2 regions of the Streptomyces sp. NPDC023541 genome follow, and region 2 is predicted to be linked to the other one. Evidence: riboswitches for the same ligand, from Rfam matches in the RefSeq annotation. Region 2 holds a riboswitch; the other holds the start of a gene.
The links. A riboswitch is a leader RNA that binds a small molecule or an ion and turns the genes downstream of it on or off. The one in region 2 is predicted to bind glycine.
Positions count from the first base shown of each region.

Region 1 (11,583 bases), on a different contig from region 2:
TCTCGATGCCCGCGTTGAAGCCACCGCCCGAGGCGGCGCCCTTGTCGTCCTTCTTGTCGGCCCCGCCACAGGCGGTCGCGGTGAGCATGGCCGCGAGCACGACGGCCGTGCCGGCGGCAAGTCTGCGCTTCGACGTGCGATGGGTAGTCACGATGCTCGCAACCCTCCGTTGTAGTTCCGGTGTACGTACGGCACGAGGCCGGTCCTTGGTTTGCCCTGCGGTGGCTAGCGGGAGCCCTTCGGGTCGAGGGCGTCACGGACGCCGTCGCCGAAGAGGTTGAAGGCCAGCACGGTGATGAAGATCGCTATGCCGGGGAAGATCATGAAGAGCGGATCGTCCTCGTAGGTCCGCACGGCCGTGGCGAGGGTCTCCCCCCAGGACGGCGTGGGCGGCTTGACGCCGACTCCGAGGAAGCTGAGGGCCGCCTCGGTCAGCACGTTGGTGGGGATCATCAGCGTCGCGTAGACCGTGATGGGCGCCACCAGGTTCGGGAGCAGTTCGCGGAAGAGGATGTAGAAGCGGCCCGCGCCGAGGCTGCGCGCGGCTTCGACGTACTCGCGCTCGCGCAGCGAGAGGGTCTGGCCGCGGACGATGCGGCCGATGTAGGGCCAGCCGAAGAAGCCGATCACCAGCACCAGGACGGCGATGCGCAGGCCCGAACCCTCGAAGCCCCAGAGTTTGTTGGGGATGACCGAGATCAGCGCGATGATGAAGAGCAGCTGCGGGAAGGCCAGCAGCAGGTCCATGACCCGGCTGATGGCTGCGTCGACCCAGCCGCCGAAGTAGCCGGCGACGATGCCGAAGAAGGTGCCCAGCGACACCGCCACGAAGGCGGACAGGAAGGCCACCAGCAGCGAGATCCGGGCGCCGTAGACGATGCGGCTGAAGACGTCGCGGCCGTTGACCGGCTCGACGCCGAGCAGGAAGTCGCCGCTCATGCCGCCCCAGTCGCCGAGCGGGAGGCCCAGCAGCGGGTCGAGCAGGTCCTCGTGGAGCTCCTCCGGCGGGTGCCCGAACGCCTTGACGATCAGCGGCGCGAAGATCGCGACGACGATCAGCAGGAGCACGATGACACCGCCGGCCAGCGCGACCTTGTCGCGCTTCAGGCGCAGCCAGGCGATCTGCCACGGCGAGCGCCCCTCGATCGCCTTCTGCGGAACTTCGGGGGCGGCCACGGCTGCGGGCTCGGCCGCGCCGGTGTCGTGCAGTGGTGCCGTCATCGTGGTGGGGACCCCTCTCGGCCGACGGTGGCCGGCCCATGCCCGCCGCTGTGGCGGCTTGGTTCAATCGGCGTCGCTGGTGGTGCGATTGGCGAGAAATGTGCCGGAAGTGCGCGTGAAGAGCTGGTGCTTGCGAGATGGACCGGCCTTCGGTGGGGGGAGTCTTCAACGCCCTCTCAACCAGCCGCCAGACCCCCCGGGGATGTGATGCGCAACCGTGATCTGGGCCTACACCTTCCGTTATCCGAACCGCCAGACCTGTTGAGCGGTGAAACACCGCATGTTCGGCGCGGAACGGACATCCGTCCCAACTGCCCTGTCGGACACGGATCTTGGGTGTATTCAGCGGATATGCCGAAGGCCGCACCGATGGGTCCGGTGCGGCCTTCGAGACGGATGTCTCGATATGCGGATGTGGTGCCGGAGGTCGCCGCAGGTCTGCGGCACGCCCCGGCGGGCCGGGTCAGTACGCCGGCGCCTGGCCCTCGCGGTCGTAGAAGGGACGGGTCTGCGCCCGCAGCCACATCGCCACGGGATCGTGCTCGTCCGCCAGCGCGACCGTGCACACCGGGACGCCCTCGGGGACCGCCCCGACCGACTGGCGCATCATCTCCCGTACGGATTCCAGCGCGGGCGCGGAGGCGTCGTACAGGTCGAGCCCGACGGCGAGGTACGGGGACCCGAGCGCCGGCTGCACCCAGGCGCGGCGCAGCGACCGTACGGCCGGGGTGCGGTGCGCGTGCTGGGTCAGCAGCCCGTAGAACTGCGGGAGCTCGATGCTGGGCTCGGACAGCCGCAGCGGGCCCGCCGGCATCCGGTCCAGGCCGGTAGCGATGCGGCGCAGGTCCGCCCACGGGACGCCGAGGCCGCCGCCCTGGGCGTGCGGGTTGAGCCACAGGCCCCAGCGGTCCGGGTAGAGGGCGCGGGCGATGTCCCGCCCGGTGACCACCTCGTAGCCCCGGTTCCAGCCGCTCGCGGCCAGCTCCTGGGGGGAGGTGACGCAGGGCGCGTAGCCGAGGCCGTCGACCTCCATGCCGCCGTACTGGGCGTCCGGGGACCCCGGCTGCCCCTGCCAGAGCAGCATCCACAGCCGACCCTCGGAGAGGGCGTGCAGCAGTGACTCGTAGCTCTCGTAGCGCCCGGGGGTCACCTGGCGCATCATGTGCTCGACCTGCCCGGCCGCGGCCGTGCCTGACGCACTCACCCGGTACCCCTCTTCGTCCGCCCGTCGCTCCACGCGTGCCTCACCCGGGCCGGCGCTCATGCGCGCGGCCTGGAGATGTAACCAGCTTAAGCGGCCCTAGGCGAGGTAGAAGGGGCGTACGCGCTCACGAATCCAGTCCGTGACCGGGTCCTGGGCCGCGTCGAGGAGGATCAACTGCACGGGCCACGGCGCCGGAACGCGGGTCAGCACCCGCCCGAGCGCCTCCATCGGGGCCTCGCGCATCTGCGGCTCCCATCCCACCAGGCGGACACCGATGAACAGTTCCGGGGCCCCTCCCTCGACGCTGGCGAGGCAGCGGTGCGCCGCTGCGACCACGCCGGTGGCCCGGAACTCCTCGCCGGCGGCGGCCAGGAAGTCCACCGGGTCGTCCTGCCAGTCGGGCTCGAAGAGCCGCACGCGGCCGCCGGTGGCGGGGCCGTCGAGCGGGCTGCGGCCGGCCCGGCAGAGTTCCGCGACGGCGGGCGGGGGCAGCGGGACGCCGACGGCGCCCTCCGGATTGAGCGCGATGCCGAGCTGCGGGGGCAGCCCCCGGGCGAACTCGACCGCCGGGGCCACCGCGAAGTCCATGCCGGGGCCGACGCAGGCGAGGAACTGGGCCTCGGAGCTGTAGACGGGGACGTACGCCGCCCCGCCGATGTCCATGGTGGGCAGGTCCAGACCGGCCGCGTCGGGACCGCCGCCGCCGGGCAGGGGCACCCACACGTGGCTGCGCCCGAGCACTTCCAGGATCCGGCCGCCCGCGTCCGGCTGCCCGAGCGCCGCCCCGAGCACCTGCTCCAGCTCATTCCCCGGCCAGCCGCTGCCCTGCATCTGCCCCTGCCTCCGTCTGGTCCCGCGCGTGTCGCCCCGCAGGCTACCGGCACCGGGGCGGGCACCGCCGCAGGGGCCCGGCGTGCGGTCAGCCCTGGAAGCCGATCCCCGTCACGGCGGCCGCCGAACGGCGGTCCAGGAGGGTTGCCGAGGCGCAGCCGGCGGGCGGGCGGCCCGCCTCGGCGTCGCGCAGCAGGCGGCCCACGGCGCCGCGGTGGCGGGCGAAGGCGTAGGCGGACACCCGGCGGCCCCGGGCGTGCTGGCCGGACAGGGCTTCCTGCGGGCTGCTGTCCAGGAGGAGGAGGTGCAGCGCCCGGCCCCGGCGGCGCGCGGCCGCGGCGAGCAGCCCGCGCACCCAGGCCTGGGTGCCGCAGTCGTGGACGACGACGGAGGCGCCGGAGCGCAGGATCCGGTAGAGCCCCCAGTAGTGCGCGGCGCGCACCAGCGGGCGGTACACCGCGTACGGCAGGGCGGCGGGCATCCGGCGCTCCCAGCGCTCGCGGGTGTCCTGGGAGTCGACGGCCCCGCCCTCGGGCGCGGCCCGCTTGATCAGCGTGCTCTTGCCGCCGCCGGGGAGGCCGGAGACCACGACGATGTCGCCCTCGGCGAAGCCGAGCCGCCGCGGTCCGCGCAGCGCCGGGCCGCGCAGGTCGCGTACGAGGCCGAGGCCGCCGTCCGCCGCCTTCCTGCGCTCACGGGCGCCGCGCCGCTGCGCCGGCACCGCGTCCACGGTTCCCGTCGTCGCCACCACTCCGAATCTCCGCACAGTGTTCGCCTCCCCCCGAATCGGGTCACCGGGACCCTTGCCCACTGAGTGTAAAGAGACGGTAATCGGCATGTCCGGTTCCGTTCCGCCCGCTCGGATGGGCGTACGAACTTTCGGGCCCCCACCCCCGATCTCGGACACGGCGTGCAATGATGTGCGCCATCTGGACCAACTGCATACCGGCCGCTTGAATCCGCGCGGGAGAGTCCCGGCACGCCGCAAGGCCGTGCGCGGGCGCCGAAGGAGCAAGAACCTCCCTTGAATCTCTCAGGCCCCGTACCGCGTGGATGAGGCAGATCTGAAAAGCGAGCTGCCCGGCAGCTCCACCCAAGGTGCAAGTCGCGGACACCGGCGATCGATGGATCGGCGGAACTCTCGGCGAACCTCTCAGGTTCCGATGACAGATGGGGAGGAACGTCCTCGTCATGTCATGTCGATGCCCTGGGACCCGGGAGCCACACCCATGAGCACTGCCCCCCGCCTGACCGCCCTCGATGCGCTGCACCGCTCGCTCGGTGCGACCATGACCGACTTCGCGGGCTGGGACATGCCGCTTCGGTACGCCAGCGAGCGCGACGAACACAACGCCGTACGCACCAAGGCCGGCCTCTTCGACCTCTCGCACATGGGCGAGATCACGCTGACCGGCCCGGAGGCCGTCAAGGCCCTGGACTACGCGCTGGTCGGCAACATCTCGACCGTCGGCGTCGGCCGCGCCCGCTACACGCACATCTGCCAGGAGGACGGCGGGATCCTCGACGACCTGATCGTCTACCGCCTCGGCGAGACCGAGTACATGGTCGTCGCCAACGCCTCCAACGCCCAGGTCGTCCTCGACGCCCTGACCGAGCGCGCCGCCGGCTTCGACACCGAGGTCCGCGACGACCGCGACGCCTACGCGCTGATCGCGGTGCAGGGTCCGGAGTCCCCCGGCATCCTGGCGTCCCTCACCGACGCCGACCTGGACGGCCTCAAGTACTACGCCGGCCTGCCGGGCACCGTCGCGGGCGTGCCCGCGCTGATCGCGCGTACGGGCTACACCGGCGAGGACGGCTTCGAGCTGTTCGTCGCCCCCGAGCACGCCGTGGAGCTCTGGCAGGCGCTGACCAAGGCCGGTGAGGGCGTCGGCCTGGTCCCGGCCGGCCTGTCCTGCCGCGACACCCTGCGCCTGGAAGCGGGCATGCCGCTGTACGGGCACGAGCTGACCACCGCCCTGACCCCGTTCGATGCGGGTCTGGGCCGGGTCGTGAAGTTCGAGAAGGAGGGGGACTTCGTCGGCCGCGCCGCCCTGGAGGCCGCCGCCGAGAAGGCCGCGACCAAGGCGCCGCGCAAGCTGGTCGGCCTGATCGCCGAGGGCCGCCGCGTCCCGCGCGCCGGCTTCCCCGTCACCTTCGGCGGAGAGGTGATCGGCGAGGTCACCTCGGGCGCCCCGTCCCCGACGCTGGGCAAGCCGATCGCCATGGCGTACGTGGACGCGGAGCACGCCGCGCCCGGCGCCTCCGGCGTCGGCGTCGACATTCGCGGTACGCATGAGCCGTACGAGGTCGTGGCGCTGCCGTTCTACAAGCGGCAGAAGTAGCCCTCCGCGCACGACGTCCGCCGTCCGGCTACCGGAACGGCGCCGTCTCAGTACCCAAGACCGTAGTTCGTATCCACTCCCCCGCATCCAGGAGAATCAGGCCATGAGCACCCCCGAGAATCTGCGTTACACCAAGGAGCACGAGTGGCTGTCCGACGTCGTGGACGGCGTCGCGACGGTCGGCATCACGGAGTTCGCGGCCAACGCGCTCGGTGACGTCGTCTACGCCCAGCTCCCCGCGGTCGGCGACACCGTGACCGAGGGCGAGACCTGTGGCGAGCTGGAGTCGACCAAGTCGGTCTCCGACCTCTACTCCCCGGTCTCCGGCGAGATCGTCGAGGCCAACCAGGACGTCGTGGACGACCCGGCGCTCGTGAACACCGCCCCGTTCGAGGGCGGCTGGCTGTTCAAGGTGCGCATCTCGGAGGAGCCCAAGGACGTGCTCTCCGCCGAGGAGTACACCAAGCTCACCGCCGGTAACTGACCCCAGGGGATCCTGATGTCCGTACTGAACACCCCTCTCCACGAACTCGACCCCGACGTCGCCGCAGCCGTCGACGCCGAGCTCGTGCGCCAGCAGTCCACCCTGGAGATGATCGCGTCGGAGAACTTCGCTCCGGTCGCCGTCATGGAGGCCCAGGGCTCGGTCCTCACCAACAAGTACGCCGAGGGCTACCCGGGCCGCCGCTACTACGGCGGTTGCGAGCACGTCGACGTGGTCGAGCAGATCGCGATCGACCGCATCAAGGCGCTGTTCGGCGCCGAGGCCGCGAACGTCCAGCCCCACTCCGGTGCGCAGGCGAACGCCGCCGCGATGTTCGCGCTGCTCAAGCCGGGCGACACGATCATGGGCCTGAACCTGGCCCACGGCGGCCACCTGACCCACGGCATGAAGATCAACTTCTCCGGCAAGCTCTACAACGTGGTCCCGTACCACGTCGACGAGACCGGTGAGGTCGACATGGCCGAGGTCGAGCGCCTCGCCAAGGAGTCCAAGCCGCAGCTGATCGTCGCCGGCTGGTCCGCCTACCCGCGCCAGCTGGACTTCGCCGCCTTCCGCCGCATCGCGGACGAGGTCGGCGCGTACCTGATGGTCGACATGGCGCACTTCGCCGGCCTGGTCGCCGCGGGCCTGCACCCGAACCCGGTCCCGCACGCCCACGTCGTGACGACCACCACGCACAAGACCCTCGGCGGTCCGCGCGGCGGTGTCATCCTGTCGACGCAGGAGCTGGCCAAGAAGATCAACTCCGCGGTCTTCCCGGGCCAGCAGGGCGGCCCGCTGGAGCACGTGATCGCGGCCAAGGCCGTCTCCTTCAAGGTCGCGGCCTCGCCCGAGTTCAAGGAGCGCCAGGAGCGCACCCTGGAGGGCGCGAAGATCCTCGCCGCCCGCCTGGTCCAGGACGACGTCAAGGCCGTGGGTGTGGACGTCCTCACCGGCGGCACCGACGTGCACCTGGTCCTGGTCGACCTGCGCAACTCCGAGCTGGACGGCCAGCAGGCCGAGGACCGCCTCCACGAGGTCGGCATCACGGTCAACCGCAACGCCATCCCGAACGACCCGCGGCCGCCGATGGTCACCTCGGGCCTGCGGATCGGTACGCCGGCCCTCGCCACCCGCGGTTTCGACGCCGAGGCCTTCACCGAGGTCGCCGAGATCATCGCGCAGGCGCTGAAGCCGACGTACGACGCCGAGGGCCTCAAGGCGCGCGTCTCGGCGCTCGCCGCGAAGTTCCCGCTGTACCCGTCGCTCTAGCGGTGGCGTGGAAGGGCCCGGCCCCGTCTGTGCACGGGCCGGGCCCTTCCCATGTCCCTCCGCCTCCCCCCTCCCCGGCGCCCCGGGGGGCAGGGCGACACCTGCCCGACCCGTCCGCGTAATCCTTCCCACGTCGGTCGGCAGCCAGGACGTTCACCGGACCGCGCTAAGCTCGTCTGTCGGACAAAATCTGAACAATCCACCTCTCCTGCCCCCTCCCACCCCACGAGCAGACAAGGGAGTCCGCCACCGTGGCCATCTCCGTCTTCGATCTCTTCTCCATCGGCATCGGTCCCTCCTCCTCCCACACGGTCGGTCCGATGCGCGCAGCGCGCATGTTCGTGACGCGGCTGAAGAAGGACGGCGTGCTCGCCCAGACGGCCTCCGTGCGGGCCGAGCTCTTCGGGTCCCTCGGCGCGACCGGCCACGGCCACGGCACCCCCAAGGCGGTGCTGCTGGGCCTGGAGGGCCACTCCCCCCGCACCGTCAACGTGGAGACGGCGGACGACGAGGTGGAGCGCATCCGCAAGAGCGGTCGCCTGCGGCTGCTGGGCGCGGAGATAGGTGATGGCCACGAGATCGCCTTCGACGAGCCGAACCAGCTGATCCTGCACCGCCGGCGCTCCCTGCCTTACCACGCGAACGGCATGACGCTCTTCGCGTACGACGAGGCCGGCACCCCGCTGCTGGAGAAGACCTACTACTCGGTCGGCGGCGGCTTCGTCGTGGACGAGGACGCGGTCGGCGAGGACCGGATCAAGCTCGACGACACTGTGCTGAAGTACCCCTTCCGCTCCGGTGACGAGATGCTGCGCCTGGCGAACGAGACCGGCCTGTCGATCTCCTCGCTGATGCTGGAGAACGAGAAGGCCTGGCGCACGGAGGAGGAGATCCGCGAGGGCCTCCTGGAGATCTGGCGCGTCATGCAGTCCTGCGTCTCGCGCGGCATGTCCCGCGAGGGCATCCTCCCGGGCGGCCTGCGGGTCAAGCGCCGCGCCGCCTCCACGGCGCGCCAGCTGCGCACCGAGGGCGACCCGATGATGCACCGCAGCGAGTGGACGACGATCTACGCGATGGCGGTCAACGAGGAGAACGCGGCCGGCGGCCGTGTCGTCACCGCGCCCACCAACGGCGCGGCGGGCGTCCTCCCGGCCGTCCTGCACTACTACATGAACTTCGTCCCGGGCGCGGACGAGGACGGCGTGGTGCGCTTCCTGCTGGCGGCGGGCGCCATCGGCATGCTGTTCAAGGAGAACGCGTCGATCTCCGGCGCCGAGGTCGGCTGCCAGGGCGAGGTCGGCTCGGCCTGCTCGATGGCGGCCGGCGCCCTCGCCGAGGTCCTGGGCGGCACCCCGGAGCAGGTCGAGAACGCCGCCGAGATCGGCATGGAGCACAACCTGGGCCTGACCTGCGACCCGGTCGGCGGCCTGGTCCAGATCCCCTGCATCGAGCGCAACGGCATGGCCGCGGTCAAGGCCGTCACCGCCGCCAAGATGGCGATGCGCGGCGACGGCACGCACAAGGTCTCCCTCGACAAGGTCATCAAGACCATGAAGGAGACCGGCGCCGACATGAAGGTCAAGTACAAGGAGACCGCCCGCGGCGGCCTCGCGGTCAACGTCATCGAGTGCTGATCCGAAACGCACCGGCGCCCGGATGACCCGAAGGGCCCCGTACCTTGCAGGAGCAAGGTACGGGGCCCTTCGTCATTCGGGTCGGTCAATCAGGAGCGCAGATCCCAGGGCAGCCCTTCACCCGCAGCCGCCTGGAGTCGTTCCAGGCGTTCTTCATCCTCTTCGATCAACGTGAGGATCTCGTACGCATGACTGCGCGCATCAATTGATTCGCTGGACAACACTTCTGCGTACAAGGTCCACAGCCCTCGCCGGACCTCGGCCTCGCATTCAGCCGCCACGTCACGTCCCGCCAAGGCGGGAACGGGCGCCTGAGTGTCCGCCGAGAGGATGGACAGCACCATCTGGAGATGGGCGACACGGGCGTACTCAGGCGTCTGCGACGCCAGTACCGCCATGGCGACCGCGACCACCGAAGGGGCCGTCTCGAGGAACATGTCGGCCGGTGAGACCACATGCCGGGCGACGCCTTCGTAGCCGATTCCGGCGCCGTCCTCCGGCTGCGCCGCCAGTTCGAGAAGCAGGGCCGGCAGGTGCGCGCCCGACTCGCCGCAGCCACAGAGCATCGCGCTCCAGTCGTGGCGCTGGATCTCCATCCCGACGAGTTCCAGTTGCTTCGTCATCGTCCCCATGCTCCGCCCTCGTCGGCCTGAATTCCGGGCACAAAGTTCTCCGGAGAATAGTTGGTCTGGCAATTCGTGCAGACCGGTTTGATTTCGGCCTTCAGGCGGCCGTCCTTACGCTTGACCTGGTAGGCGTCCGTGAATATGACCTCGGACAAGTTACCACCGAGTGCCTTGAGGGCGTTCCCCTCCGCGCAATGGCCGCCGCCGGACGACGCCAGCACGGTGTCGCCGGTCCGCATGTTCATCGCACCGACATATGTCCGGCCGCTGTGCTTGGCACTCCTGCCCAGCGCCGCGAACACGGGCACTCGGCGCGCCACTTCCTTCAGTCGCTGCGACTGGTCCCAGCCGGCCGAAGCCCTGTCGACCTCGACGATGGGCACCGTACGGCTCTCACCTCGGGGGTTGATCCCCCCTCCGCCGGAACCACCGCCACCGCCCGAGCCGCCACCGCCCGAGCCGCCACCGCCGGAGCCGCCTCCGCCGGAGTCGGCGCTGCCTCCGCTGTCGGCCTGCTTGGCGGCCGGAGCCTCGACGTCAGCCTTTTTCGCGGCCTTGGCCGCGTCGGCCTGTTTCTGCCAGTCGTTGAAGTCCTCCGTGTACTTGGCCATCGCCTTCGCGTCGTTTTCCGAACGCATCAGCATGCCCGCGGACCAGCGGACGTCGTCTTCCCACTTGCGGTACATGGACCAGGCCCGCTCGACGGCCTTCAGTACCCGCTTCGCCTTGCCGAGGACGCCGAGCAGCTGTTCGGCGGCGAGCATCACACAGGTCTTCTTGTTACCGCCGATGCAGTCGGCAATGTCCTCCCAGCCCGTGACGCCCTTGGCCACTTCCTTGGCGATATTGATCGCGACGTCCATCTTGGACTGCTTGCGAATCGCCTCCGCCCTCTGGACATCGGCCTGGGAGACGGTCGGCTTCGGCTTCGCGGGGGCGGGTGCGGAACCTCCGCCGGCAAGCCGGCCGTGGCCCGTGAGCCGGAGCACCTCGTCGGTGGACTTGCCCACCATCTGGCCGATCATCTCGGCCACCATCCGGAGCAGGCCCCAGAACTGGCCCGAGGGGTCGGAGAAGGTGACCGGGCTGTTGTTCCCGTAGGCGTACGGGTTCATGGTCTGCGACTCGGCCATGTCCAGTTGCGGGTCCGTCGAGATGAACCGTCCGATCGACGGGTCGTACTCGCGTGCTCCGAGGTGGGTCAGTCCCGTGGAGGGGTCCTGGGTCCCGCCGACGAAGCCCCTCTCGGACGGCCAGACCGCCGGCTTCTGGCCGCGCGGATCACCGAACGGCATGGACTTGCGCCGGGTGACCGCCTGGGTGGCCGCGTCGACCGACGTCGTGGCCGTACCGTTGTGGTCCTTCAGCAGGTACGAGGTGGTCGTCTTCCCGCCCTCGGCCACCCTGACCATCACCGGGCCGTTGGCCGAGGTGTAGTAACGGGTCCCCTTGACGGCACCGGTGGACTTGGCCACCTGGATCTCGGTTCCCGGCAGGTACAGCGTGGTGCCGTTCGGGTCGCGCCGGATGAGCCGGTTGCCGCTGGCGTCGTAGAGGTACTCGGTGTCCTTTGCCTCGTCGCCCGGTACCGGGGAGACCTTCTTCAGGTGCCCCTCGGTGTCCCATTCCAGGCTCTGGACCCCGCCCTGGACCTCTCGGCGGGTGGTGTTTCCCGCCTCGTCGTAGCCGTAGCTGTCGGTCCGCGTACCGCCCGGGCCCTTGGTGTCCACCTTCAGCAGACGGTTCTTGGCAGGACCGTTCTGGGGGTAGATGTACGTACGGGTGACGTCCTTGGCGGTGTTCCCCGTCGCGTCGTGCTGGACTTCCGAGGTGCGGTTGCCCACGGCGTCGAAGGTGTAGGAGCTCCAGTACGCGTCCGGTCCGCCGACCTTGGGCCCCGCTCCGGGACCGGAGCCACCCGGCTGAGCCGCGCAGTCGTCGGTCGCGGTCCAGGCGTCCGTCATCC
Region 1 is NZ_JBVHJO010000004.1:245,061-256,643, forward strand. It holds gene ACZ3X1_RS11690 (ABC transporter substrate-binding protein) at 1-151, opposite strand, end outside; gene ACZ3X1_RS11695 (ABC transporter permease) at 226-1,221, opposite strand; gene ACZ3X1_RS11700 (enhanced serine sensitivity protein SseB C-terminal domain-containing protein) at 1,685-2,425, opposite strand; gene ACZ3X1_RS11705 (enhanced serine sensitivity protein SseB) at 2,522-3,256, opposite strand; gene ACZ3X1_RS11710 (AAA family ATPase) at 3,345-4,004, opposite strand; glycine riboswitch at 4,211-4,314, shown strand; gene gcvT (glycine cleavage system aminomethyltransferase GcvT) at 4,486-5,601, shown strand; gene gcvH (glycine cleavage system protein GcvH) at 5,705-6,085, shown strand; gene glyA (serine hydroxymethyltransferase) at 6,101-7,357, shown strand; gene ACZ3X1_RS11730 (L-serine ammonia-lyase) at 7,609-8,991, shown strand; gene ACZ3X1_RS11735 (hypothetical protein) at 9,081-9,614, opposite strand; gene ACZ3X1_RS11740 (RHS repeat domain-containing protein) at 9,611-11,583, opposite strand, start outside.
Region 1: linked by a shared signal. The riboswitch ahead of gcvT (glycine cleavage system aminomethyltransferase GcvT) and the one ahead of gcvP (aminomethyl-transferring glycine dehydrogenase) in region 2 are both predicted to bind glycine.

Region 2 (11,583 bases):
CGCCGCGACGAGCGCGCCGCGGCCGAGATCCCACAGCGGCCGGGTCCGGTCGAGGCCGAGCACCCGCAGCCCGGGCGCGCCCTCGCGGGTCAGCAGGTGCGCCACCAGCAGTACGGGGACCAGCGCGCTCGCGATGCCGAACAGCTGCCAGGCCAGGTCCAGCCAGGGCCGGCCGGGGGCGTAGGAGCCGTTGAGGGTGGCGGCCTGGTCCTTCAGACCGCCCGGCTTGGTCAGCGAGCCGATGAAGCTGATCAGGGCCGAGACCCCGCTCGCGCCCAGCGACAGCGCCAGGACGAGCAGGGTCTCGGTGCGCAGGAGGCCCCGCCGCCCGTCCTCGCTCAGCTCCACGAACACCGGCTCCGGCTCAGCCCGCACGCCCGACTCCCGTCCTGCCATCCCGTTGCGACCACCCCATACTGCCTCGTCGGCCGGGCGGGCGGATCACCGAGGCGAGGTCACGCGGCACAGGGGCGGGGCACAGGGCCGAGGAGTCGCAGGAGGGCGCCGGGCGCGGCGGGGCACCTCAGCGCACGACGGGCAGCGCCGCGCTCACCTCCTCCGTCAGCCCCACGGGCCAGGTGTGCACGGGGTCGCCCTGGTGCATCAGCTCGCTGTAGCGCCGGGTGGTCGCGGCCAGGGCCTCGTCCCGCTCCAGCCCCGTCGCGAGCGCCCGGTGGTAGGTGTCCACCTGCCACGTCGCGCCGTTCACCCGGCGCCGGCAGCGCTCCTCGATGATGCCGAGGTAGTGGTCCCGGTCCGCCGGCTCGATGCCCCAGGCGTCCAGGCCCGCCGCCGCCATCGGCAGCAGCTCGTCCAGGACCAGCCGCACCGCCGGCACGCTGACCAGGCCTCCGGCCCGGCCCCGGCGCGGCCACCTCAGCCGCGCGTCGATCCCGTACCGGCAGGCCGCGTCGAAGTTCGCCTCCGCCTCGGCGAAGGGCAGCCGGGTCCACACCGGACGCGGCTCGTCGGCGAGGGTGCGTACGAGCCCGTAGTAGAAGGCGGCGTTGGCGACGACGTCGGTGACCGTCGGCCCGGCCGGCAGCACCCGGTTCTCCACCCGCAGGTGCGCCACCCCGTCCGCCACCCCGTAGACGGGCCGGTTCCAGCGGTAGACGGTGCCGTTGTGCAGGACCAGCTCCTGCAGGCTCGGCACCCCGCCCTCGGCCAGCACCCGCAGCGGCTCCTCCTCGTCGCAGATCGGCAGCAGGGAGGGGAAGTAGCGGACGTTCTCGGCGAAGAGCTCGTACGCCGAGTCCACCCACCGCTCTCCGAACCAGGTGCGCGGACGCACGCCCTGGGCCTGGAGTTCGGGCGGCCGGGTGTCGGTGGCCTGAGTGAACAGCGGCGGCCGCGACTCCCGCCACAGCTCGCGCCCGAACAGGAAGGGCGAGTTGGCGCCGACGGCTATCTGCGCCGCGGTCACGGCCTGCGCCGCGTTCCACACGGCCGAGAACCGGGCCGGGGTCACCTGCAGGTGCAGTTGTACGGAGGTGCAGGCGGCCTCGGGCACGATCGACCCGGAGGTCCAGATCAGCCGCTCGACGCCGTCGATGTCGAGCGTGAAGTCCTCCCCGCGCATCATCAGGATCTGCTCGTTCAGCAGGGAGTAGCGGTCCACGGCCGAGAGGTTGCCGGCGACCAGGTCCGCGCGGGAGAGCGTCGGCAGGATCCCGATCATCACCACGCCGGCGTCGATCTCCGCGGCCTGCCGGTGGGCGTAGCCGAGGCCGGCGCTGAGTTCCTCGGCGAGCTGGTCGAATACCCGGCCGCCGAGCCGGTGCGGCAGAACGTTCACCTCCAGGTTGAACATTCCCAGTTCGGTCTGGAAATCGGGGCTGGCAATCCGATCCAGCACCTGGGCATTCACCATTCGCGGCATACCGTCGGTTCCCGCGAGATTCAACTCGATCTCCAGCCCCATCATGTTCTTCGGGCGATCGAACCTCTTCTCCGCCAGAAGTCGCTCCAGTCCCTCCAGACACTCGTGGAGTTTCCTTCGATACCGCTGCCGATCGGACAGGTCGAAACCGCCCGCCACGACCTTCTCCCCCATCGAAGCGTCCCTCCTCCAGTGGGCCTGGCCCGGGGCGCCCAGGCGCGCATTACGGTCGATGATGCCCCGGCAGCGTGATCCATAACGCGGCGGGGGGCGTGCGTGGCGAGGAGCGCGCGCCGGGTTGGCCGAAGGGCGCTTCGGCACATTCACCCGGCAAGCCGCTCCACGCAAATTCCCCGTGACATTTGCCCGCCCCTGAAAGCAGGTGCTTTCCAGCCGAGCCCCCTTCCGGTAACCTCCGAGGTCAGCGCGGCACGTTCGCGCACATCCGGCATGAATGCCATGTCAGCGGGACCGGTAAGCGCCTTGCCGGCAATAGGCGGGACAGCTAGCCGAAACACTGTGTGAACACATGTCGTATAAACTCCGCAAACGAGGCAGAGAGTTGGCGCGCGGCCATTGCCCCTCGGCCCCCCTCTGGCCCCAGAATGCGACAGCGCCGTCCCGCACCTGCCCCCGATCCACAGGTCTCCCAAGTGAGAGGCGACCCACCATGCCGCTGCATGTCCCCCCGGCTCCCGCACCCGCCCTGCGCAGCGTCCTCGCGGCACTCGGTTCCCCCACCGCCGTCCACGAGGCGCATACGCCGTCCCTGCGCGCGATCCAGGGGCCGCTGACCGCCGAGCTGCCCCTCCCGGTCCACGTCCTGGACCGGCTGAACCTCTCGGACCTGGCGTCCGCCGGCCGGCCGCCCCGTACACGGCTCGTCGGATGGCGGTTCCTGATCCGCAGCGGGGACCGCCACGTCGCGGCGGCGGACACCCGGCTGACGCCCGACGGCTGGGCCTTCTCCCACTTCTTCGAGGGCCCCTACGTCGCCGCCACCGAGCGCGCGCTGCGCCAGGCCGAACTGCTCGGCACCAGCTACCAGCCCCGGCTGCTCTCCGTACCGGAGCTCTACATGCTGACGCTGTGGCTGCACGGGGCGGTGGGCGCGGACGCCGCCGCCGGGCTGCCCGCCGGCGAGGACCTGCTGGTGCCGCTGGCCCCGGCCCCGCCCGGCATCGCCGCGTACCGGCCGCATCCGGTCTCCGAACTCCTTCCCGTGCTGACCCATCGGCTCACTCCCGCGACGGCACCGCTGCCGCCGTCGCTGGCAGCGCCCGCCGCCTGACCCGATTGACCCATTCGGCCTAGCCCGGCCGGGCCCCCCGTGAACCATCCGAAATGACAGGGGAGTTGGCCTGAACCGCCCGCACGGGTGATGCGTCATCAATCCATGAGGACAGCTGCCGGGAAATCCCTGCGAAGCGGCTGTCGTGGGGGAACACTGATGGCAAGCGCCCCGCGGTTGCGGGGATGACCCAGGGGGACGGCCATGAACCAGGTATCGAGCCGTAGCACACAGACCACACCGCAGCGAAAGAACGCATCCATGTGCCAGCACCAGCCAGCCTGCCCGTCTGCCGAATCCGCCGACCGGGAGGCCGCACGCCCGGTGGCCAACCACCCGGAACAGGGCTGGAGCCTGCTGTGCAACGGCGTCCTGCTCTTCGAGGACACCGGTGAGCTGCTGCCGGACGGGCAGATCATCGCCCCGCACCGCCCGCTCGCGGCTGCGTAGGCGACGGGGTCCGACGACGAAGGGGCCGGTCCGGGAGGGTCTCCCGAACCGGCCCCTTCGTCATGTCATACGACGGACGTCAGAGGCGGGGCGCCTCAGTTGTCGTACTCGTCCAGCGGCGGGCAGGAGCACACCAGGTTGCGGTCGCCGAACGCACCGTCGATGCGGCGCACCGGCGGCCAGTACTTCTCGGCGGCCGTGACCCCGCCCGGGAAGACGGCCTCGTCACGGGTGTACGGGTGGTTCCACTCGCCGCCCAGCGCCGCCGCGGTGTGCGGGGCGTTGGCGAGCGGGTTGTCGTCGGCCGGCCACTCGCCGCCCGCGACCCGCTCGATCTCGGCGCGGATGGCGATCATCGCGTCGCAGAAACGGTCGATCTCGGTGAGGTCCTCGGACTCCGTCGGCTCGATCATGAGCGTTCCGGCGACCGGGAAGGACATCGTCGGGGCGTGGAAGCCGTAGTCGATCAGGCGCTTGGCGATGTCGTCCACGCTGACGCCCGTGGCCTTCGACAGCGGGCGCAGGTCGATGATGCACTCGTGCGCGACCAGGTTGCCCGGGCCGGTGTAGAGCACCGGGTAGTGCGGCTCCAGGCGCTTGGCGATGTAGTTGGCGCCGAGCACCGCCACCTGGGTGGCGCGCTTGAGGCCCTCGCCGCCCATGAGGCGCACGTACGACCAGGAGATCGGCAGGATGCCGGCGGAGCCCCACGGCGCGGCCGAGATCGGGCCGACGCCCGTCTCCGGGCCGGCGGTCGGCTGCAGCGGGTGGTTCGGCAGGTACGGGGCCAGGTGCGCCCGGACACCGACCGGGCCGACGCCCGGACCGCCGCCGCCGTGCGGGATGCAGAAGGTCTTGTGCAGGTTCAGGTGCGAGACGTCACCGCCGAAGTGACCCGGCTTGGCCAGGCCCACCAGGGCGTTCAGGTTGGCACCGTCGACGTAGACCTGGCCGCCGGCCTCGTGGACCTGGGCGCAGATGTCGGCGACGTGCTCCTCGAACACACCGTGCGTGGACGGGTAGGTGATCATCAGCACGGCGAGCTCGTCGCGGTGCTGCTCGATCTTGGCGCGCAGGTCGTCCGCGTCCACCTCGCCGTCGTCGGCGGTCTTGACGACGACGACCTTCATGCCGGCCATCACGGCGCTGGCGGCGTTGGTGCCGTGCGCGGAGGACGGGATGAGGCAGATGGTGCGCTGCTCGTCGCCGTTCGCACGGTGGTAGGCGCGCACGGCCAGCAGACCGGCGAGCTCACCCTGCGAGCCGGCGTTCGGCTGGATGGAGACCTTGTCGTAGCCGGTGACCTCGCAGAGTCGTTCCTCCAGCTCGTTGATGAGCGTGAGGTAGCCCTCGGCCTGCTCCACCGGGGCGAAGGGGTGCAGCTGGCCGAACTCGGGCCAGGTCACCGGCTCCATCTCGGTGGTCGCGTTGAGCTTCATGGTGCAGGAGCCCAGCGGGATCATCCCGCGGTCCAGCGCGTAGTCCTTGTCCGAGAGCTTGCGCAGGTAGCGCAGCATCGCGGTCTCGGAGCGGTGCTGGTGGAAGACCGGGTGCGTCAGGTACGCGTCCGAGCGCAGCAGTGCCTCGGGGAGGGTGTCCTCCGCGGTCCCGTCGAGCGCCTCGATGTCCGCGGTGACGCCGAAGGCGGCCCAGACGGCCTCGATGTCGGCCCGCAGGGTGGTCTCGTCGCAGCTGATGGAGACGAGGTCGGCGTCGACCTGGTGGAGGTTGACCCCGCCCTCGCGGGCGGCGGCGACGACCTCGGCGGCGCGGCCCGGGACGCGGACCGTGATCGTGTCGAAGTAGGAGCCGTGCACGGTCTCCACCCCGCCGGCCCGCAGACCGGCCGCGAGCAGCGTCGCGTAGCGGTGGGTGCGGCCGGCGATCGTGCGCAGGCCGTCCGGGCCGTGGTAGACGGCGTACATGCCGGCCATGACGGCGAGCAGGACCTGCGCCGTGCAGATGTTGCTGGTCGCCTTCTCGCGGCGGATGTGCTGCTCACGGGTCTGCAGCGCCAGGCGGTAGGCCTTGTTGCCGTCCGCGTCCACCGAGACGCCGACGAGGCGGCCGGGCAGCGAGCGGGCGTGCTTGTCCTGGACGGCCATGTAGCCGGCGTGCGGTCCGCCGAAGCCCATCGGGACGCCGAAGCGCTGGGTGGTGCCCACCGCGATGTCGGCGCCCAGGGCGCCCGGGGACTTCAGCAGGGTCAGGGCGAGCAGGTCGGCCGAGACGGTGACGATGGCACCGAGCTCGTGCGCCTGGTCGATGACCGGCTTGATGTCCCGGACGGCGCCGGAGGCACCCGGGTACTGGATCAGGACGCCGTAGACGCCGCGCTCGGCGATCTCGGCGGGGATGCCGTCGGAGAGGTCCGCGACGACGACCTCGATGCCGATCGGCTCGGCGCGGGTCTCGATGACGGCGACGGTCTGCGGCAGGGCGTCGGCGTCGACGAGGAAGACGTTGCCCTTGACCTTGCCCACGCGGCGGGCCAGGGTCATGGCCTCGGCGGCCGCGGTTCCCTCGTCGAGCAGCGAGGCGCCCGAGGTCGGCAGGCCGGTGAGGTCGGCGACGACGGTCTGGAAGTTCAGGAGGGCCTCGAGACGGCCCTGCGAGATCTCCGGCTGGTAAGGCGTGTACGCCGTGTACCAGGCCGGGTTCTCCATGACGTTGCGGAGGATCACCGGCGGGGTGAAGGTCCCGTAGTAGCCGAGACCGATCATGGGGGTGAGGACCTGGTTGCGGTCGGCGAGGGAGCGCAGCTCCGCGAGCACCTCGGCCTCGGTCCGCGCCTCGGGCAGGTCGAGCGCGTCGGCGGTCTTGATCACATCCGGGACCGCGGCGGCGGTCAGTTCGTCCAGGGAGCCGTAGCCCACCTGGGCGAGCATCTTCGCCTGCGCCTCGGCATCCGGGCCGATGTGGCGCTGTTCGAAGGGGATGCCTCGCTCCAGCTGGGAGAGCGGAATGCGGTTGGCGGTCATGTACGGAGGCCTCCTGGTCATATGACCTGCGAGGGGCACCACGGCGCGGGCACCCGGACGGCCTCCCCCTCTGTCATTTCAACCTGAGAGTTTCACCGGACGCCAACAGGGGTCTCCCGCGGGCATCCGGCTTTCACCGTCGGTGAGGGGAGGGACCGGCACTGTGCGCCCGGTACCGCCCCTGCTTTCCAGAGTGGCCTCGTCCGTGCGGTACGTATGCCTGAGAGATTCCGGGGAGGATTTGCTCCTTCGGCGCCTCCGCCTTGCTCATTCGGAGGACTCTCCCGCACAGGGTCGACAGCCGTCATCCAGACTACCAGCGGGGTTCAAGGTGTTCCCCGAGTGGCCTCCTGTGGGGAAATGCACTTCTGTAGTCATTACGGAGCAGTTGCGACCATTTGGAGGGACCGTGCAGACCGACATCGATCCGCGCAGCCTGATCGGCCGCAAGGCGTTCGACCGCAACGGTGCCAAGATCGGCACCATCGACGAGGTCTACCTCGACGATGCCACGGGTGTCCCGGAATGGGCTGCCGTCCGCACCGGCCTGTTCAGCCGGGACGCCTTCGTCCCGCTGGAGCCGAGCGAGATGGTCGGCGAGACCCTGCGGGTGCCCTTCGACCGCTCCCTCATCAAGGACGCACCGGATTTCGGCGTCGGCCGCCACCTGTCTCCCGAGCAGGAACTCCAGCTCTACCACCACTACGGCCTGGACACGACCCTGCCCTCCGACTTCCACCGCGACTTCGGCCGCCTGGCGGGCGACGAGGGCTGAGCTCCGGTACAGCCGCCCCCTCCTACGACTCCTACGGCATGTCCCCCACCAGCGGCAGCGGGTCGGAGGGCTCCAGATCGGGGTCGTCCACCCGGAAGGTCCGCACCCGGCCGGGCTCCGAGCCGGGCTGCTCGAACCGCACGGTCACCCGCCCGACCCCGCTGCCCTGCACCCACCCCGGCCCGTACAGGACGTGCCGTACGTCGCTCCCGGCCGCCCAGCGGCGCTCCGGAGCCTCCTGCGGCTCACCCGGCTGCTCCGGCCCCTCCGAAGGGCCCGCGCCGCTGCCGGCGGCCTCCGGCTCTGCTCCCCCGGCCGCACCTGCGGCGCCGCCCGCGCCGCCCGCGCCACCCGCAACGCCGTCCGCGTCCGCCGCCTCCGCCGCGGACGACTGCGCGAAGAGGTCCTCCTGCGTGTAGTCCGCGAGTCCCGTCACCCCCACCCCCAGCAGTCGCACCCCGCCCGTGGTGTCCACCGCCTCCAGCAGCCGCGCGGCAGCCTCCCGCACCACCGCCGGATCGTCCGTGGGTCCGCGCAGCGTCTCGGACCGCGTCAGCGTGGAGAAGTCGTAGCGCCGCACCTTGAGCACGATGGTGCGCCCCGAGTGCCCCGAGGCCCGCAGGCGCTGCACGCACCGGTCCGCGAGCCGCTGCACCTCGCCCCGGATCCGCACCCGGTCGTGCAGGTCCACGTCGAAGGTGTCCTCGACGGACACCGACTTCGCGTCCCGCTCCGCGACCACCGGCCGGTCGTCCAGCCCCAGCGCCATCCGGTACAGCCCCGCGCCGTGCGCGCGCCCGACCATACGGACCAGCTCGTCCTCGCCGGCCTCGGCCAGCTCCCCCACCGTGGTGATCCCGGCGCGGCGCAGGTGTTCCCCCGTGGCCGGCCCCACCCCGGGCAGGGTCCGTACGGACATCGGTGCGAGCAGCTCCCGCTCGGTCCCGGGCTCGATCAGCAGCAGCCCGGCGGGCTTGGCCTCCTCGGAGGCCACCTTGGCCAGCATCTTCGACCCGGCCAGCCCGACGGACCCGCTGAGCCCGGTGGCGGCCCTGATGCCGGCCCGCAGCCGCTCGCCCGCGGCCCGCGCGGAGACCGAGTCGAAGGCGACGCCGCCCGCCTCCAGGTCCACGAAGGCCTCGTCCAGGCTGAGCGGCTCGACCAGCGGCGACAGTTCCCGCAGCATGGCCATCACGATGTCGCTGACCTGCCGGTAGAGCGTGAAGCGCGGGATCAGGTAGGCGCCGTTCGGGCAGAGCCTGCGCGCCTGGCCCATCGGCATCGCGGAGTGCACTCCGAACCGCCTGGCCTCGTACGAGGCGGTGGCGACGACCCCGCGCGGCCCGAGCCCGCCGACGATGACGGCCTTGCCGCGCAGGCTCGGCTTCGACGCCTGCTCGACGGAGGCGTAGAAGGCGTCCATGTCCAGATGCAGGATGGTCGGAGCGGCTCTCACAGCACCGATGCTGCCCTACGCCACTGACAGCCCCGGCGCCCGGTCAGACGGCGCGGTTGCGGCGAGCCGCCAGCTCGTCCGTCGGGTTGTGCCCGACCAGGGTCTCGCCGGTGTCCGCCCGCTCCCCGTGCAGCTGCGACAGCGCGCTCTCCACGTCGCGCCACACTACGCCCACGGCGATGCCGAAGACGCCCTGCCCGCCCTGGAGGAGGCTGACGACCTGGTCCGGCGAAGTGCACTCGTACACGGTGGCGCCGTCGCTCATCAGCGTCATCCGCTCGAGGTCCGCCAGCTCGCGGTCGTGCAGGTGCTGCACCGCCGTGCGGATGTTCTGCAGCGCCACACCGGTGTCCAGGAAGCGCTTGACGATCTTGAGGACCACGACGTCGCGGAAGCTGTAGAGGCGCTGCGTCCCCGACCCGTACGCGGCCCGCACGCTGGGCTCCACCAGCCCGGTGCGCGCCCAGTAGTCGAGCTGTCGGTAGGTGATGCCGGCAGCGGCGCACGCCGTCGGTCCGCGGTAGCCGATCTGCTCGGGCACCGGCTCCCCGCCCACCGGTTGGACCGGCGTCGACTCCGGCTGACGGCGCGCGGATCCGCCCGCACCACCGCGCAGCGGGTAGGGCCCAGTGTCACTCCGTACGGGGGTGCCCCCGGTCGTACCGTCGCCCGTGATCCTCACGCCGACCCTCCGTCCTTGACCTGCCCACCTCGAAGGTAGGCAGTCACCAGGGGTGCGTCAACGATCGCCACACTCGGCACGCCGAGTGATAATCACCCTGAGAGTGGTTTCCCGTGTCCGGTCGCGGGGAAAAGCTACTCGAATGGGCTGGTGCCCCACCGCGGACGACCCGGCCGGCACTCTCACTGCGGGCCGGTGCCGAAGTCCTCGGGTGAGATCTGGTCGAGGAACTCGCGGAACTTCTCCACCTCGTCCTCCTGCTCGTCCGGGATGGCGATTCCGGCGTCGTCCAGAACACCGTCACTGCCGTAGATCGGCGTACCCGTCCGCAGGGCGAGGGCTATGGCGTCCGACGGCCGCGCGCTCACCTCGACCCCGCTGGCGAAGACGAGCTCCGCATAGAAAACGCCCTCCCGCAGATCCGTGATCCGGACCTCGGTGAGCTCCTCACCGACCGCCTCCAGCACGTCCTTGAACAGGTCGTGCGTCAGCGGCCGGGCAGGGGCCATCCCCTGCTGGGCGAAGGCAATGGCAGTAGCCTCCCCAGGACCGATCCAGATGGGGAGGTACCGATCGCCTCCCACTTCACGCAGGAGCACGATCGGTTGGTTGGAGGGCATTTCCACCCGGACACCCACAACGTCGAGCTCGTTCACACAGCAACCCTAGGACCTGCTCGGCAGGTTTGGGTAGTCGGGGCTCCCCCCCGACCGACGGGGTCAGCGCAACCGGACGCCGAGAGCGGTCTGCACCAAGGCCTCGTGCAGCCGTACGGAGAGCCCCGCGAGCTCCTTCATCGTGGCCTCCGCGTGGGCCCTGGTCTGCGGGTTGCGGTGCCGGCGCAGCGGTGCCACGACCTGCTCCACCAGGCCCGCCTCCCGGTCGGCGGCCGCCTTCATGGCGCGCAGGTGCCGCGGCTCCAGGCCGAAACGCCCCAGGTCGGCCACGAGCCGGGCCACCGTGACCGCGTCGGCGTCGAACCCGCCGCCCGGCGTCTCGGCGAGCAGCCCGTACGACTCCCACTCGGCCAACTGGTCCTCGTCCACGCCGACGGCCGCGACGAGCTCCGCCCGCCCCACACGGGCCGGCGGGGGCCGCTCCTGCCCCACCTCGGCGTATACGGCGGCTGGGTCGGCGGGATCGGACGGATCTGCGGCTTCGCCGTGCGCCGTGGGCGCCGGAATGCGGATCTGCTCACCGCGGGCGAGCGCGTCGAGCTGCTCGCGGATGACCTTCAGCGGCAGGTAGTGGTCACGCTGCAGGCGCAGGATGCGGGCGAGGCGCTCCACGTCCTCCGTGCTGAACTTGCGGTATCCGGACGGTGTGCGCCGGGGCTCGACCAGCCCCTCCGCCTCCAGAAAACGGATCTTCGAGATCGTGACTTCGGGGAACTCGTCACGCAGCGTGGTGAGCACCGTGCCGATGCTCACCAGCCGCCCGGCCGAGCCGGCGGAGCCGTTGCCGGAGCCGCCTGTCGGATTGCGCAGCATGGGACCTTCCCTCGGGTGCCCCCGGACCGGGTCCGGGGGAGGGTCAGACGCCCCGCAGGCTCGCGTAGAAGACCAGCCGGTACTTGCCGATCTGCACCTCGTCGCCGTTGTGCAGGGCGACGGAGTCGATCGGCTCACGGTTGACGTACGTGCCGTTGAGACTGCCTACATCGGCCACGGTGAAGCCGCCGTCCTGACTCCTGCGGAACTCGACATGGCGCCGGGAGACGGTGACGTCGTCCAGGAAGATGTCGCTCTGCGGGTGTCGGCCGGCCGTGGTCAGTTCGCCGTCCAGCAGGAAGCGGCTGCCGGAGTTGGGTCCGCGCCGCACGATGAGCAGGGCGGAACCGGGCGGGAGCGCCTCGACCGCGGCCTGGGCCTCGGGGGACAGCGAGGACGAGACGTGCGTCTGGCCCGTCACCTCGGCCTCGTAGGCCTCCAGGCCCGAGATCGAGATGGTGGACGTGGTCTCCGAAGCACGCTCCGGCGTCAGACCCGCCCGCAGCGGCGCTCCGCAGTTGGAGCAGAACCGGCTGGCCGCATCGCTGCGGTGTCCGCACCTGCTGCAAACCTGCT
Region 2 is NZ_JBVHJO010000036.1:3,173-14,755, forward strand. It holds gene ACZ3X1_RS37000 (CPBP family intramembrane glutamic endopeptidase) at 1-396, opposite strand, end outside; gene ACZ3X1_RS37005 (glutamate-cysteine ligase family protein) at 524-2,056, opposite strand; gene ACZ3X1_RS37010 (hypothetical protein) at 2,553-3,173, shown strand; gene ACZ3X1_RS37015 (DUF5999 family protein) at 3,435-3,623, shown strand; gene gcvP (aminomethyl-transferring glycine dehydrogenase) at 3,719-6,604, opposite strand; glycine riboswitch at 6,803-6,901, opposite strand; gene ACZ3X1_RS37025 (PRC-barrel domain-containing protein) at 7,014-7,379, shown strand; gene ACZ3X1_RS37030 (DNA polymerase IV) at 7,411-8,835, opposite strand; gene ACZ3X1_RS37035 (MerR family transcriptional regulator) at 8,879-9,517, opposite strand; gene ACZ3X1_RS37040 (bifunctional nuclease family protein) at 9,700-10,173, opposite strand; gene ftsR (transcriptional regulator FtsR) at 10,237-11,007, opposite strand; gene ACZ3X1_RS37050 (FHA domain-containing protein) at 11,051-11,583, opposite strand, start outside.